3 regions of the Glutamicibacter sp. AOP38-B1-38 genome follow, and region 3 is predicted to be linked to each of the others. Evidence: riboswitches for the same ligand, from Rfam matches in the RefSeq annotation. Region 3 holds a riboswitch; each other region holds the start of a gene.
The links. A riboswitch is a leader RNA that binds a small molecule or an ion and turns the genes downstream of it on or off. The one in region 3 is predicted to bind S-adenosylmethionine.
Positions count from the first base shown of each region.

Region 1 (5,576 bases), on a different contig from region 3:
ATGGTGGGAGCTACCGGGATACTCTCCAGCGGTGTTCTTGGCCTTTTCTAGGCAGCCAGCCCCAGGTGCGGCGCGAATGGACGGCGCTTTCAGCACTATCAACGGCACGCAGCGATGCACGGAGAACGCAGCTGAACCAAGGGGCAGGGCCAAGAAATCTTGCGGATTTCTGGACCCTTCCCTGTGCCGTAGGCCTGCCTCGGCAGGCTAGCCGTCGTTCTGCATGTTGCTGAAGCGCGAATAGTGGCCCTGGAACGCCACGGTGATGGTCTTGGTGGGGCCGGCACGGTGCTTTGCGATGATCACGTCGGCTTCACCCGGACGGTTTTCCTTGTCGTAGACATCGTCACGGTGCAGCAGGATTACCATATCGGCGTCCTGCTCGATCGATCCCGATTCACGAAGGTCCGAGATCATAGGCTTCTTGTCGGTGCGCTGCTCGGAACCACGGTTCAGCTGCGAGAGGGCAACCAGCGGAACATCGAGTTCCTTGGCCAGCAGCTTGAGGTTACGCGAGAACTCGGACACTTCCTGCTGGCGCGATTCCACGCGCTTGCCCGAGCTCATCAGCTGCAGGTAGTCGAGGATGATCATGCGCAGCTCGTTGCGCTGCTTCAGCCGTCGGCACTTGGCGCGGATTTCCATCATGGACATATTCGGCGAATCGTCGATGAACAGCGGAGCTTCGTTCAAGCGACCCATCGTGGTCGCAATCTTCGTCCATTGTGCGTCTTCCACCGAACCCTTGCGCAGATCCTGCAGCTGGATGGATGCTTCTGCCGAGAGCAGGCGCATCGCAATTTCGTTGCGGCCCATTTCCAGCGAGAAGAAGACGGTGGCCATGTTGTTCTTAATTGCCGCGGAACGGGCGAAGTCCAGGGCGAAGGTCGACTTACCCACTGCGGGGCGGGCGGCGATGATGATCATCTGACCACCCTTCAACCCCTGGGTCAGTTCGTCGAATTCGTAGAACCCGGTTGGCACGCCGGTAATTCCGTCGCCGGCGTTCGCCGCATTCTCGATCTCATCGACGGTTCCCTCGATGATGTCGCTCAGGCGCACGTAGTCTTCGCTGTTGCGGTTCTCGGCGACCTTGTACACCTCGGCCTGCGCCTCGTTGACGATCGCGTCAACCTCACCATCGGGCGAATAGCCCATCTGGACGATCCGGGTCCCGGCATCGACCAGGCGGCGCAATACGGCGCGTTCGCGCACGATTTCGGCGTAGTAGCCGGCGTTCGCGGCGGTGGGCACCTGCTGGATGAGGTTGTGCAGATAGGCGGCGCCACCCACGCGGGCGATCTCGCTGCGCTTGGTGAGCAGATCGGAGACCGTCACGGCATCGGCTGGTTCGCCTCGTCCGTAGAGATCGATGATTGCGTCAAAAATGGATTCATGGGCCGGGCGATAGAAATCTGTTCCGCGCAGCGCCTCGACCACGTCGGCGATCGCATCCTTCGACAGCATCATGCCGCCAAGAACCGACATTTCGGCAGGAATATCCTGCGGCGGGGTGCGACCCGCTTCCGAACCCTGACTCTCGTAGACCGGCTCCGCGCTCATAACTGACACTTCCATCCCCTATTGACCCTCTGGGAAATACCCTTGTGCCATGATGGCAACACTCAAGCATGTCACCGCCAACCGACGTTATCGTGTCGGCGGTACCTGTGGATATATCAGTCCCAAAGCCAACAGTAGGTCTCTTATCCATAGCCGCAAACTCTGTTATCCACAAGATCTGTGGATAATCCCCCTCTAGCTGTGGATGACCCTGTGTGCGACTTGGGGAGAAGCTTGTGGATTACCCCACTTAAGTTGTGCTAATGACTATCTGACTTGGAGTTTGTTGTTTGCACACCTGTGGATAGAAAGTTAATTTCTTTGTAGAGTCAACCTTCGCAAATGACGTTATCCACAGCATAACTCGCGGGATTCCGGTGTATTCAACCTGCTGCACCGACTTATCAACGTACCATCCACAGAGGTGTGGATAGTTTTGTGGAAAGAATCTTCGTGAAGAACGCGGTAGTCACCGCTCCAAAAAGCTACTGAAACGTAACTTCGAGGCGAGTAATCCACAATTCGATGCAGAGCACCCCTCTGCGGTCATATGAACTTAACGCGCCCGCGCGGTCCGAGCCCGCCGGGCCAGTTAAACGACTGCGCGCCACATGTCAGCGAAAATGACAGGTGGCGCGAAGCGACGACAACTATTTAGACGAGTTCCGGGACTGGTAACGAGTGAAATCGTGAATCATGGAAAATCGACGGTAAATGCTCGGCGACCTTATGGCCATGGACCTGCAACAGGATGACCCAATGGTCTCCGGCCTCAACCTCACTGTAGATCGTCGTGTCGAGCCACAGCGTTGAGTCATGGATGAACAACGAGCCGTCGTCGCTGGTGTGGGTGTCCACACCGCGGAATCGATCTCCGCTCTTGGAAGCGATCTGCCTGCAGACCCCTTCATTGCGCTCGCTGAGCACCGAAACGCCGATTCGATTTGCGTCCCGCAGCTTCGGCCAAGTGTTCGAGGTTTTCTGCACGGCAAACATCACCAACGCCGGTTCCAAGGAAACCCCTACGGTGAATGAGGAGGCGACGATTCCCGTCTTTTCCCCGTTGACTTCGGCGCACAGAGTGGCAATTCCCGATGGGTGCTGGGCGAAAACCTTGCGCAGCGTCAGTGCGTCAAGTTCTTGATTCAAAGACATGCCTTGACTTCCTTTGCTTCATGCCCACCGGTACGGCGACGGTCGGCGGCAGGCTAAAGCAGCTTTGACTTGCTCTTACCCGCCGTCGAAGGTTTAACGCCTCGATGTGCGGTACTTGTATCGTGCGGTGTTGCGCGACACCGAATCTTCACCTGGAGCACCCCGCTACCGTATAGAGGGTTGCCGGCCAGCTAGCCAGGGCCTTTAGCTGACGCTCATGATTCTGATTAAAACGATATTGGCCTAAGCTCCCGCGCGTCAAACAAATTGCTTCGCAAATCGAAATATTCAACCCAAAATTCGATGAGCCACAAGTATTCGAGGGTCCATCGGAAATTTATTCAATCACCGGAGGGTTCGGATGCGGCTGCGCGGCCCGCTGATACCGCTCCCCTTCGGTGCGATACGAAGCGCCCAGCCTCTTGCATAGCGAACGGATCTTGCTAGCCTGAAACCATGCGGCCTCGAATAGCTGGTAATCCGAAGATCACGGTTTTCCTTGGAATTCTCGCCTGCGCCGCGATGCTCACCGGATGCGCCGCCGAAGCACCGCGTTCCCCCGGCGCCACGTCAAGCAGCAGGGCAGTCGATACCAAGTCGCCCGAACCGCGAAGGATCGCAGCCGAGCTAGCCGCCCCCTGGTCCATGGTCTTCGCCGAAAATACGCTGATCGTTTCAGAACGCGATTCGGGGCGGATCGTGGAAATAGATTCAGCGGGCAAAACCAGGCAGATCATCCGCCTGGACGACGTAGTTCATGGTGGCGAAGGCGGACTGCTTGGGCTGGCCTTTCAACAGCCCTACCTTTTCGCCTACTCCACCGCAGAAGACGGCAACCGCATCCAGCGATTCGAACTTTCCGGCGACAGCGGTGCGCTCGCGCTGAGTCATCCGCGGACGATCCTGTCCGAATTGCCATCGGCAGGAATTCACAACGGGGGGCGTCTAGCCATCGGACCGGATTCGATGCTCTACGCGACCGTGGGAGACGCTGGAAATGAATCCTCGGCTCAAGATCTGGAAAGTCTAGGCGGAAAGATCCTGCGGCTGACCATTCAGGGCGAGGTCCCCGGCGACAACCCCTTCCCCGGTTCGCCGGTATTCAGTTTCGGCCATCGCAATCCACAAGGTATCGCTTGGGCTCCCGACGGAACCATGTATGCCAGCGAGTTTGGGCAGAACCGCTGGGATGAATTGAACATTATTGAGCCCGGAGCCAACTACGGCTGGCCGGCGCACGAAGGCATTGCGGAAGATCCCGAATACCGCGACCCGATCCAGCAATGGAGCACGCAGTCCGCGAGCCCCAGCGGCATCACCATTTACGACGGGGTCCTCTACATCGCCAACCTGCGCGGGGAGCGCCTGCGAACCGTGGAGCTGAGCACGCCTCACGATTCCACCGAGTTCCTCGTAGGTGACCATGGGCGCCTGCGGGACGTGAAGGTCAGCGAGACCGGCGAGCTCTGGGTGCTGACGAATAACACCGACGGTCGCGGCACCCCGCAAGAGGGTGACGACAGGATTCTCGGCATCTCCCCGGAGACGCTCATCGACCGAACTGCCACCCGGCGCTGAATTTCGGCCACTGAACGAATTGATACTGCGGTTCTTGGATTGAACCCGAGGTCCATGCCACCATGAAGGTCGCAAGTGCTTCAGCTCACAGGCGCAGGCTGAAGGAAACCACGGATACGAATCGAAGGATATCGCACACATGGTCATGACTCAGGCTAACCACTCGGAACTCACACCCCTGCGATTCCTGCAGCGTTCGGCCGAGGTATACCCGTCGAAGACCGCGGTGATCCACGGGACCCGCAGGTACAGCTACGCCGAATTCGAGCGGCGCGTGCAACGCTTCGCCCAGGTCGTCAAGGCGCGGATCGCGCCCGGGGACCGCGTCGCGGTACTTGCGCCGAATACTCCCGAGATGCTCATGGCCCACTACGCGGTTCCGCTGGCCGGGGGCGTGCTGATCGCACTGAACACCCGCCTGTCGGCGCCCGAGCTGCGCTATATTATGGATCATTCCGAGTCGAAGCTGCTGTTCGCCGATACCGAATTGTTGGCAAATACTTCGACCCTGCGTTCCGAGATTCCGAGCTTGGAAGCGTTGATCGAGATCACCGATGACCAATACGCCGGTACGCGCCCGACCGTCGCCGTGGACGCGGTGCTCTGCGAGCTGCTGGACGCGGCCGGCGAGGAACGCCTGAACTACGAGGTGGCAGATGAGCGCGCCCCGATCACGTTGAACTACACCTCGGGCACCACCGGCAAACCCAAGGGCGTGCTGTACTCGCACCGCGGCAGCTACCTGAACTCGCTGAGCGAGGCCCATCACCAAGGCTTCACCGCAAAGACCCGTTACCTGTGGACCCTGCCGATGTTCCACTGCAACGGCTGGTGCACCCCTTGGGCGGTCACCGCCGCGGGTGGCACGCACCTGTGCTTGCGCGGCGTGCGCGAGGATGCGGTGTGGGACGCCATTGAGAATCTTTGCGCCACACATCTGTGCGGAGCCCCCACGGTCTGCTCGATCATTGCCGACTCACCGCGCGCCCACGCCCTGTGCGATCCGCTGCGTATCACCACCGCCGGCGCCCCGCCGTCCCCGGCAATCATCACGAAGCTGCAGAAGCTGGGCATCGAGGTGGTCCATGTATATGGGCTCACCGAGGTCTATGGCCCCTACACCATCTGTGAATACCAGGATGACTGGGATCAACTGGATGCGGACACGCGAGCCGCAATGCTCTCCCGCCAAGGCGTGGGCATGCTGACCGCCGAAAGCGCACGCATCGTCGACGAGAATATGGTGGACGTTCCCGCCGATGGGCAAACCATGGGTGAGA
Region 1 covers NZ_JBQSWU010000018.1:69,104-74,679, forward strand. Annotated here, with positions in the region: gene dnaB (replicative DNA helicase) at 208-1,563, opposite strand; gene ACT3TP_RS11960 (flavin reductase family protein) at 2,218-2,718, opposite strand; SAM riboswitch class IV at 2,825-2,941, opposite strand; gene ACT3TP_RS11965 (PQQ-dependent sugar dehydrogenase) at 3,175-4,296, shown strand; gene ACT3TP_RS11970 (AMP-binding protein) at 4,436-5,576, shown strand, end outside.
Region 1: it holds a riboswitch for S-adenosylmethionine, as region 3 does, so the genes downstream of both, ACT3TP_RS11960 (flavin reductase family protein) here and ACT3TP_RS08800 (acyl-CoA dehydrogenase) in region 3, are expected to answer to the same signal.

Region 2 (5,576 bases), on a different contig from region 3:
ATACACCCACGGTCCGCGGGGTCGAGGTCGACCCGCAGACGCGCTGCGCCCACTATCATCAGGACGTCGATATCATCGCTATCAAGCACTTCTGCTGCGGACAGTACTATCCGTGCCACCTGTGCCACGCGGAAGTCGCCGGCCACCAGGTACGACTCTGGCCCGCGGAGCGCTTCGGCGAACCGGCGGTGCTCTGCGGAGTCTGCAAAGCGCAGCTGAGCGTCACGGACTATCTGGGCGCGAGCCATTGCCCTGCCTGCGATGCGCTCTTCAACCCCGGGTGCAAGCTGCACCTGGCACTGTATTTCGAGGTTTAGAGCAGCCCAGAGTCCGGGACATCCAAACCGAGCAGGGCGTTTTCCACGACCTCCATCAGCGCCGGGTGGATCCAGTACTGGCCGGTGGCCGCGGTGTGCGCATCGATGCCCAGGTTCATCGCCATAATCACCGGCTGGATGAGGTTCGAGGCCTCCGGCCCCATGGCGTGCGCGCCGACCAGCTGGCCGGTGCGCTTGTCGGCCAGCACCTTGAAAAGACCGGAGCGGTCCTCCATCGCCCAGCCATAGGCGGTGTCCCCGAACTTCTGCGTCTTCACGGTGAGGTGCTCCGCTCCGAGCTGCGCGCGCGCTTCTTCCTCGGTGAGCCCGATGGTGGCAAGTTCCGGGTGGGTGAACACCGCTGCCGGGACCGCACGATCGGAGTTCTTGCGCAGCTGCCCGGGGTGTTCCAAGTTGTGGGCGACGAGCCGCGCCTCGTAGTTCGCCACATGCTTCAGCTGCGTTTGTGAGCTGATGTCCCCCAACGCGTAGGTGCCGGTCACCGGCTGCCCGCCGCGCAGCACCCGCTGGTATTGATCCACCTGCAGCCGGCCGTCCTCGTGCAGATCCAGGCCGGCTTCCCGCGCGCCGATCAGATCCGTATTCGGGGTGCGGCCGATGGCCACCAGCACCGCGTCGGCTCGCAGCGTTTCGGACCCGAGCACCACGTCCAGCCCGGAATCGGCCGGGCGCAGCGCGCGGGCTTCGGTGTGATAGCGCACCTGCCAGTGGCCGGTCGCTTCTGCGTTGAAGGCCCCGCGGATTTCGGCATCCAGGTGGCGCATCAGCGCTCCGGAGCGGACCAGCTGGATGACCTCGGTGCCCAGCGCGGAGAAGATTGCGGCGAATTCGCAGGCGATGTAGCCGCCGCCGATGATCACCAGCCGTTCGGGAAGCTTCGCCAGCCGCATGATGGTGTCCGAGGTGTGCACCCCGTCCAGCTCGATGCCTTCCAGCTCGGGCATGGTGGGGCGGGAACCAGCGGCGATGACCAGCTGCTCGGCGGTGATTTCGGTGCCGTCTTCGGCCCGCAGGGTTTTGCCTTCGCGCAGCGTGACGAACTGGGAGATGAGCTCGACGTTCTCCAACCGCTTGCGGTAGTCTTCGCCGCCTGCGGAGATCGGGTCGATGCGCCCGAATATCCGGTCGCGGATGGCCAGCCAGTCGACCTTCTCCACGGCCATCTGCACCCCGAGCCGGGCCGCTTCCTCGGTCCCGCGGGCCAGATGGGCGGGGCGGACGAACATCTTCGTCGGGATGCAACCGACATTCAAGCAGGTGCCGCCGAAAGTTGAGCCTTCGGCGATAGCTACCTGCTTGTCATCCCAGTAGTCGGTAATCAGCGAATTGCCGGAACCGGAGCCAATGATTGCAAGATCTACGTTACGCCGAGTCATGGCTTCATCGTAGGCCAGCGGCCCAGCCAGAGAAACATTTTCGCCGCCGAGCGAAGTTTCATGACTTGGCGGGCTGCGCCTCAAAGAAGCCGGGAACCTGCGGGACAACGAGCACCGGGCGGGACTGCCGATGGGCCAGCGCAACGGCGATCGAACCATCCATCAGCTCTTCCATCCTGCTGCGCAGTCCCGGACGCCGGGTGCCGATGGCGATCAATTGCGCGTCAAGCTCTGCGGCGACCCGCATCAGAGCTTTGGCAGGATCTCCGGCGACCGTGCGCGCCGCCCAGCTGATCTTCGTCCCGGCGAAGGCCTTCGAAAGCTGTTCGGCGAGCGCCGGGGAGAAATCTTGCTGAAACTGTTCGTCCCCGTCGAAGGTGGTGTCTTCGACTATTTCTCCGGTGGGCAGGCGTTCGGTGACGAATCGGCCCGAGTCCGCGTAGAGGCACATGACCTTCGCGCCCGTGGCCTCGGCCAGCTCGATGACGGCTTCAAGGACCGCCGGTGCCTGCCCCAGTTCAACGCCAACCAACAAAATACGCTCAGTCATCAGGACTCCCACGGATCGTGCCGAGTGCGGATTTTCATCCGCCGCAACGGGTTTGCGTCGCTAATCCCAGTATGCCAGCGCGCCGCTGTCTTGTCCGCAAGTTTCACGGTCCGCAGCGAGCAAGACGTACGGCCAAGACGGTTTTCCGCCGGGTTCGCCGTCAGAGTTAGCCGGCCGGGTGCTTCTAGTGCGAATACCTATTCTGGCCTTCCTGGCTGTGCGCCAATTTTTTCAGGTTGATATGGCGTTTGACTGCCGGGTAGTAGCCCTCCTGGTATCCGGTGCTCGTCGGATGCAGGTTAAATGGATCGGCGGGGTTCGCCAGATTAAAGCTGATCCAGGAATCCGCGGCACCCAGTCCGTGGTTCTTAAATGCGCCGGTGACCGAAACGAACGACGCGTTCGAACCCTTGGTGGCCATCTTGATATTCCGGTTCAGCGCATCCCCCAGCTTGTTCAGCGCCCGGGCGTTCTTGGCCGTGATCAGCGGCTGGTCGCCATTGGAGGTGGTGAATAACTGCGGATAACCCACAACCAGGATTTTTGCGCGAGTTGCCGCATCGATGTGCTGCAGCGTGGCTCCGACCTCGGAGCGCAGAGCAGGCATGGAGGCGTAGCCGAGTTTGAGCATCTGCTGGCAGCTCGCGGCGGTGCCCTGGGCGCTGCAGGCTGAGACTGTTTGCCCCCACTGGAGATTATTTCCGCCCAGACTGAGCGTGACCAGATCCGCTTGCGCCAGTTGCGGGGCTACCGCGGCAGCGGTGGCCGTTATCTGCGCGGTGTCCAGCCCTGCGCAGGCGGCATCTGCGATCAGTTGCACGCCGCGTAGCGCGTCGATCATGGTGACGTGAGTTGACCCGGTGGTTTGCAGGCAATCCGGAAAAGGCCCGGGTTTAATGGTTCCCGAGCCGAAGCCCGCCGAGTAGGAGTCGCCGAGGTTGACGTAGTTGATGGTCCCCGTATCGCCGGATCGCGAGATTGGCACCAGCGCCGCGGCCGGTGCCATGCCGGCCAGCATCAGCGCCGCGCCCGCCAAGGCCGCGGTGATGAGAGCCAAAAATCTGGATTTCTTCTTGCCGTTCATTGGAACGTCCCCTGTTTCCACCCTGTGCGCTGTGCGTGGAACACAGCGCGAAATGCCCGTTCGGACGGGTCACCATGAAGGTCCGTGCCCTCAAGGGCAGGAATCCGCGGCCTTCATCCCCAAGATAAGAAGCCGCCACCGGGCCGAGCTCAAGACCGGATTGCGCGCACTGCATCTGCCATATCCTACGCCGAAGGCCCTCGCTGGTGAAGGCCTTCGGCGAGGGACATAGAACGCGCAAGATCCGCCCGGAGCTAAAGTGTCGGTTCGCTGTCCTAGGATGATTGGCAGGTTCACGAGTCGCAGCGTCAAGTACCTGGCTAGCTGCGCGGCAACCCTCCTCAGCGAGCGGGGTGCCCCAGGGGAAGAACCGGTCGGCGGTCAGTATCCGCGGACAAGTCGATGAAAGGGAAGTAAACATGTCTTACACCGAGCAGCTTGACGCCTATGGCCTGCCAATGACCGAGCCCGCGGCCAAGGGCTCGCGGCTTGCCTGGGAACGACGGTGGACCGGGGTGCTCTTGGATCACCCCTACAACCCGCCCGGGCTCTACGCCGGGAATTTCGCGCAGTTCATGGGCCACAATTTGGCCAGCCGCGGGTTGCTTCATGGCACCGGGACGCTGCGCGTGGATCATTGGCGCGACTACGCCGCACGGTGGGAAAAGGCCGGGGTGAGCCCAGAATTGTTCGCATTGATTCTTGCCTTGCTCCCGTCGGCCATTGAGGATGCGCTGCGGCAGGCGGTGGATCTGGAGGTCGAATACCGGCTTCATGACAGGCTGCGCTGTCTGAATGCGGACGGAGGCCAGTGGGGTATGAAGGGTCAAAATCTGGTTCCCGAGCAGTGGGCGGATTTCCCCTACCTGTTCCAGAAGCTCGGCCCGAAGCGGGCGTTGAGCCGTTTTATCACCACGCACTGCGGCCCGGAGCCGCACTAGAAAACCGCGGCGGGGAACGATCATGCGTGCTCGGCTTCCGGTGCCGGGCACCCATGTTGGCCATTGGCTTCGCGCTGCACCACCGTGCGGTTGCCCCAGAGGAACACGCGGCACTCGGCGGTATAGGTACGATCCACATCCTGGACCTGCTGGGCGATGATCGGGCCCTCGTAAGGCTCCGCGTTTACGCAATGCGCGGCGGCACCGACGGTATTGACCCCGCGGGTCCCACGCCTGGTGGTACGGCTTGGCGCCTTTGCAAGCGGGCCGGGATGAGTGGTGAGTGCTGATCGTGCGCCCCGAGAGCTTACTGGAGGGTTCCGCAGAGAGGATCTGCATCAGCTTTGCCTCGGCGGCCGGTTTGCTGTGTACTGCTTCAGTTCGCCGATGGTGAGCGCAGGGCCAGCGCATGCCGGATTTGCTCGCCCCTTGCGGGAGCCCTTCGGTGATTGAGCATTAAAACCAGACCGTGGGGCACCGGCGGGCCGGCCCGAAAATGGACCGGCCCGCCAGGCGTCTTCTTGTTCCCGATCGTGCTGCGGCTAGATCACCGGGTCCGAGCCGAACTCGGCCATCGCGTCGATCATCCAGTGCACCACATGTTCGGTGAACGAGGCGCGCGGCATGACATACCAGCTATTCTCCGCGGTGCGCCAGAGCAGGATCGGCACGTTGGCAACCGTGGTGGTGATCGCCTGGTTGACCGCGAAGGCCCGCGGATGCAGATCGGCCGGGCAGCTCTTGCGCAGCACCAGGCTGGCCGCCGCGCCGCGCAGCTCCAGCACCGCGCGGTTCGCCGAGAGGTCGATGACCTGGCCCGGCGCCTGACCCAGGGCGGAGTCCAGCGGCTGCGTGAGCTCCTCCCCGGCGGCGTTGAAGGCCATGAATTCATCCGGCCCGAGCCAGAGCACCGCGGTGCCCTCGATGGACCCGGCGACCTCGCCGACGCCGGCCGGCAAGCCCACACCGGTGGCCGCCGCGAGCGCCTGGTGCCCGGCGCTGCCGGGAACCGCGCGCAGCGACACGGCGGTGGCCAGCGCAATCTCGCGCAATGCGACGGCGCGCGTCCCGGCGACGGAGGCCTGGGCCATCGCCTCGGCCAGGTGCGCGGCCGGGGAGCGGCGCAGATCGGTGGTTGGTTCGATTACGCTGTGCTTAGCCATCTCGGCGGCTGCCTTCCGGGTCGTAGAGGACGGTTTCGCAGACCTCGACGTCGACCAGCTGGTCGCCGACGGGGGCTTTGAGGACTTCACCGATGCGGTTGAAGCCGTTCTTGATCAGGGCCAG
Region 2 covers NZ_JBQSWU010000019.1:60,868-66,443, forward strand. Annotated here, with positions in the region: gene ACT3TP_RS12345 (CHY zinc finger protein) at 1-317, shown strand, start outside; gene ACT3TP_RS12350 (mycothione reductase) at 314-1,714, opposite strand; gene ACT3TP_RS12355 (universal stress protein) at 1,773-2,264, opposite strand; gene ACT3TP_RS12360 (SGNH/GDSL hydrolase family protein) at 2,449-3,348, opposite strand; SAM riboswitch class IV at 3,640-3,755, shown strand; gene ACT3TP_RS12365 (hypothetical protein) at 3,768-4,289, shown strand; partial or broken gene ACT3TP_RS12370 (formyltransferase family protein) at 4,310-4,637, opposite strand; gene soxG (sarcosine oxidase subunit gamma family protein) at 4,832-5,452, opposite strand; gene ACT3TP_RS12380 (sarcosine oxidase subunit alpha family protein) at 5,445-5,576, opposite strand, start outside.
Region 2: it holds a riboswitch for S-adenosylmethionine, as region 3 does, so the genes downstream of both, ACT3TP_RS12365 (hypothetical protein) here and ACT3TP_RS08800 (acyl-CoA dehydrogenase) in region 3, are expected to answer to the same signal.

Region 3 (5,576 bases):
GCGGTGACCCAAGCCAGATCTGCGGTGCACCAGTGCACGTCGCCCGCGCGCTGGGATTCGTCGGGGTTGCCGAACAGGAGATTGTGGCTGTACGCGGCCTGGGTCAGGTAACCGCCGGTGGTGTGCACCAGGCCCTTGGGCTGACCGGTGGTTCCGGAGGTGTACATGATGAACAGCGGCGTCTCGGCGTCAAAAGCCTGCGCCGCGTGCTCGGTGGACTGGGTTTCCACCGCCTCGTGCCACCACACGTCGCGTCCGGCGGTCCACGGGATCTCATCCCCGGTCCGGCGGATTACCAGAACCTTTTCGATGCTGTTTTCCCCGGATACCGCAAGGTCTGCGTTGGCCTTGACCGGAACCGAGGTGCCGCGGCGGAACTGGCCGTCGGTGGTGACCAGCAGCTTGGCCTTGGTGTCTTCCACCCGGAACTTCAACGCCTCCGCGGAGAAGCCGCCGAAGACCAGCGAATGGATCGCCCCGATGCGTGCACAGGCCAGGGTGATGACGATGGTTTCGATAAGCACCGGCAGGTAGATGACCACGCGGTCGCCCTTGGCCACGCCGAGCTCCTGCAGGGCGTTCGCCGCCTGGCTGACGCGCTCCTGGAGGTTCCGATAGGTCACCGCGATGCGGTCACCTGGCTCGCCCTCGAAGTAGAGGGCGACCTTTTCACCGTTGCCGGCTGCCACATGGCGGTCGGCGCAATTCACCGCGGCGTTGAGCTTGCCCCCCAGGTACCAGGAGATCTGCGGGCCGCGCTTGGCTTGTGCGTCTGCCGGGATGATCTGGCTGGTGGTGTGCCATGGGGTGTCCCAGTCAAGCAGGTTCGCCGCCTCGTCCCAGAACTCCTGGCGTGCCTCGGCGCTGGAGGGCTGATTTGTACTGGCCAATTCGGTGGTGGTCATTGCGGTCCTTGAAAAGTTTAGGGCGATTAATTTCGAGTCAGCGGAAGGCGCACTGAGCGTGTGGGTGCGCGGTACTTTATGGGAACGCCAAGAAAGTGCAATGTCGCATAGCGAGCCGTTGCGGGCAAGGCGAAATGAAAGCCATGATCATCTCCATCGTTCCTGGCGGTAGCACCGGTCACCGTTTGGTTTATTAACCGTGGGTGGTGGTTGCTGCGGCGTCACAGAGCCAGATCTCTTAGCCGCTCGGGATGGTTACACGACTATTACAGGCCTTCGAACGATTTCAATGCAAATCTTTCGTAACATGATAAATATTCGATAGATGCGTCACATCATCGTGATGTTTCGATTTTTATTTCACTAATCGCGTATTTGGCCGAAAAATCGCTAAACGCTAGGCATTGTGTTCGGCCGCGTTAGGCAAGTGCTGTCCTTGATGCATTTCAATCTCCATCCGTGCACGACGAAATGTGACTAACCGGGTTGAGGACGAAGTAGACCTCAGGCTACAAATGATTACGAACCATCCAGAGCGACCGAGAGATCTGGCTCGTCGACGTCGCAGCAACCACCCACCTAAATATTGGCGCGGGACGGTGCTACAGCCAGGACCGATGGAAAGAATTGAGGACTTTCGATGTCATTTGGCGATCCCGCTGGCGACTTTAATGCGCTCAGCGACCCGTCTATTGCGGGTAGCGCGGTGGAGCTTGACGACCTTCCACAGGAACTTCCTACCCGGCAGCTGCTGAAAATCACCCCGGGCCCCGGCGCTGACGAGCAGTATGAACGGCTTGCCGGCATTTTCCGTCCGGTGTTCGCACAGATCGCCGCCGGTGCAAGGGAACGCGACCGGCAGCGGATCCTGCCTTTCGAACAGGTTGGCTTGCTGAACCGTGAGCGCTTCGGTGCGCTGCGCCTGCCGGTTGCCGACGGCGGCCATGGGGCGCGCTTGAGCGATGTCTTCCGGTTGCTCATCGAATTAGCCGAGGCCGACTCGCATGTGGCTCAGCTATGGCGCGCGCATATTGCCTTCGTGGAAAATGCGGTGCGGCTGGAAGATGCGCAGCTCCGTAGCAAATGGGTTGCCCGAATCAGCTCCGGGCAGATCGTGGGCAACGCCTACACCGAGGAAGGCGGCAACGCCCTCGGGTTGCTCAACACCAAGGTCACCGAGGAGGGGTCGCGCTGGCTGGTCAATGGGCGGAAGTTCTATTGCACCGGCACCATCTTCGCCGACTGGACCACCGTAGCGGTGGCGCACCCGCAACTCCCAGGGCGCCAGATCGCGGTAGTTTCCACCCAGCACAGCGGCGTGAAAATCCTCGATGACTGGGATGGTTTCGGCCAACAGCTCACCGGTACCGGCAGCACCGAATTCCACGAAGTTCCGGTGGACACCTTCATGCCGGAGGATCCCACGGATCCGGAAGCCGCGATCTTCCAACTCGTGCTCATGGCGGTACAGGCCGGAATCGGACGGGCGGCACTGAACGACCTGCGCTCCTCCGTGCAGGCGCGTACCCGCAGTTTCAGCACCGGCACCGGAGTTCCGGTGCACCGCGAACCGCAGGTCTTGCAGCTCGTCGGGGAGGTTTCCGCCGAAATCTTCGCCGCGGAGTCCGTGGTCATGGGCGCGGTGCTGGAGGTCGAAGCGGCCATGGCCGACGCGAACCTGAACGCCGAGGAGCGCTTTGCCGTGTGCGAACTGGCGGCAAACCGTGCTCAGACGATCGTGCAGCCGCTGGTCATCGGAGCGACCAGCAAGCTCTTCGACGCGCTGGGTGCATCTTCCACTCGCAATAGCTGCAATATGGACCGCCACTGGCGCAACGCCCGAACCATCGCGACGCACAATCCGGCGATCTACAAGGCGCGCATCGTGGGGGACTACGAGATCAACGGCGTGCAGCCCCAACGGCTGTCCGTCACCGGCACGGTAACCGGAGCAAACCGGTTCGCCGGCAGCTAGGCAACACTCCTCGAACACAGATTTTTAGACTTACAAGATTTTTCTTCTATGGATAGGGGCACACCAATGAGCGAGAACAAGCGCGAAATCCTTTTTAACGCCTTCGATATGAACTGCGTGGTGCACCAGTCGCCGGGCCTCTGGCGCCACCCGGATGACAAGGCGTCGACCTACAACACCCTGGGCTACTGGACCCACCTGGCCAAGGTGCTGGAAAAGGGCAAATTCGACGGGCTGTTCCTCGCCGACGTGCTGGGCACCTACGACGTCTACAAGGGCGCCAACGAGACTCCGCTGCGCAGCGGAGCCCAGGCGCCGGTTAATGACCCGATGATGCTCGTCTCCGCGATGGCCGCGGTCACCGAGAACCTCGGCTTCGGCGTCACCGCCGGCACCGCCTATGAGCACCCTTATGCCTTCGCGCGCCGCCTGGCCACCCTGGACCACCTGACCAATGGCCGTGTCGGCTGGAATGTGGTCACCGGCTACCTGCCGTCGGCGGCCCGAAATATGGGCCAGGAAGACCAGATGGAGCACGACGAGCGCTACAACCACGCCGATGAGTACCTCGAAGTGGTCTACAAGCTGCTCGAAGGTTCGTGGGAAGAGGACGCGGTGCAGAACAACAAGGAATCCGGCGTCTACACCGACCATTCCAAAGTGCACCCGATCAATCACGAGGGCAAGTACTTCAAGGTTCCAGGCATCGCGATTACCGAGCCTTCCACCCAGCGTACCCCGGTGATTTACCAGGCCGGCGCGTCCAAGCGCGGCACCGAATTCGCCGCGTCGAACGCCGAAGCGATCTTCGTGAATTGCCCTACCCGTGACCTGCTCAAAGAAGCGGTCGCCAAGATCCGTGATGCTGCCGAGGCCGCAGGCCGTGGCCGCCACGACATCAAGATCTTCGCCATGCAGACCATCATCACCGCCGAAACTTCGGAACTTGCCCAGGCAAAGTTCGAGGACTACAGCTCCTACGTGGATATCGACGGCGCGCTGGCATTGCTTTCGGGTTGGACCGGCATCGACATGTCCGCTTACGGACCAGATGACGTGATTGGCGACGACGTGAAGTCCAACGCCATCCAGTCCTCGGTGGAAACCTTCAAGAAGGCCAGCGGTGATACCGGAAAGCCATGGACCATCCGGCAGCTGGCCGAATGGATCGGCGTGGGCGGATTCGGTCCGGTCTCCGTCGGTTCGGGTGCCGAGGTCGCCGAGAAGCTCATCGACTGGGTGGACTACACCGACGTGGATGGCTTCAACCTCGCCTATGCTGTCACTCCAGGTACCTTCGAGGACGTCGTCGAGTACGTGGTTCCCGAGCTTCAGGCACGCGGGGTCTACAAGACCGAATACACCGAGGGCTCGCTGCGCCACAAGTTGTTCGGCGCCGGCGACCGCGTGAAGGACACCCACCGCGCGGCCCAGTACAAGATCTCCAACCGATTGGCCACCAAGGCCTAAATCCTTGAAGATCAAGCGCTAGCAAAGCCAGCGAGTCCCCGCGAAATGTTGAATTCCGCGGGGACTCGCTGGCTTTAACGGCTATTTGGCCGGGTTCACCACCATGGCCGAACCGCCTCCGCGGCGGTTTGGTTCAGCCGCCGCGATCAAGGTCCCGTCTGCGGCGATTTCCACCGCCTCAACCGCACCGATCTCAGCCTGCGGGGTGAAGGAATCACCGGCGGCGGTGAGCTTGTGCCCGAAAGCCTCAAGCGCCGGCCCATAGGCCTCGATGAATTCGGGCTCCGCCGTCACCGCCGCGGTATTGCGCTGCGAGGCGCGCGGGGCCGCGATGGCTTCGCTCAGATCCATGCCCAGGTCAATGCGGTTCACCAGGGTCTGCAGCACCGTGGTGATGATGGTGGAGCCGCCGGGGGAGCCGATGGCGAGCATCGGTTCGCCATCGCGCAGCACGATCGTGGGCGCCATCGAGGAGCGCGGACGCTTGCCCGGCTCGATCCGGTTCGGGTCGGCGGGATCGTACACCGTGGAGAAATCGGTCAGCTCGTTGTTCAGCAGGAAGCCGCGCTCGGGCACCACGATGCCCGAGCCGCCGGTCTGCTCGATGGTCAGGGTGTAGGAGACGACGTTGCCCCAGCGGTCCACCACCGACAGGTGGGTGGTGGAGATGTTCTCGGTATCCTGCTCAACCACCGGCTCGCTGGTTGCCGCCGGGCACACTGCGTCATAGTCCTCGATGTCGCCCGGCGCCACCGGCTTCTCCGCGGCCTGTTCGGGGTTTACCGCGCACGCCCGGTCGACGCCGAAGAGCTTGTCGGTCAGCGTATCGGTGGGAACATCCACAAAGGCCGGGTCGCCGACAAATTTGCCACGGTCGGCGTAGGCCAGGGCCGTCGCCTCGAAGTAGTGGTGAAGCGCGGTGGGCCGCTCCATGCCGGCGAGGTCGAACTCGCCGAGAATATTCAGCGATTCACCGATGGTGGTTCCTCCGCTGGAGGATGGAGCCATGCCGTAAACATCGAGGCCGCGGTAGCTGACCTGGGTTGGCTGCTGCTCCACGACCTCGTAGTCCGCGAGATCGGCGGTGCTCACATAGCCAGCCGGAACCGGGAGTTCGGTGTCCGCGGACGTGGGCGGAGCCTGCACCGTCTGGGATATTTCTTCGGCCATTTCGCCCTGGTAGAACGCCGAGGGGCCCTGCTTCGCCAGCAACCGGTAGGTCTGGG
Region 3 covers NZ_JBQSWU010000012.1:56,463-62,038, reverse strand. Annotated here, with positions in the region: gene acs (acetate--CoA ligase) at 1-905, opposite strand, end outside; SAM riboswitch class I at 1,056-1,163, opposite strand; SAM riboswitch class I at 1,429-1,529, shown strand; gene ACT3TP_RS08800 (acyl-CoA dehydrogenase) at 1,546-2,880, shown strand; gene ACT3TP_RS08795 (LLM class flavin-dependent oxidoreductase) at 2,947-4,350, shown strand; gene ggt (gamma-glutamyltransferase) at 4,432-5,576, opposite strand, start outside.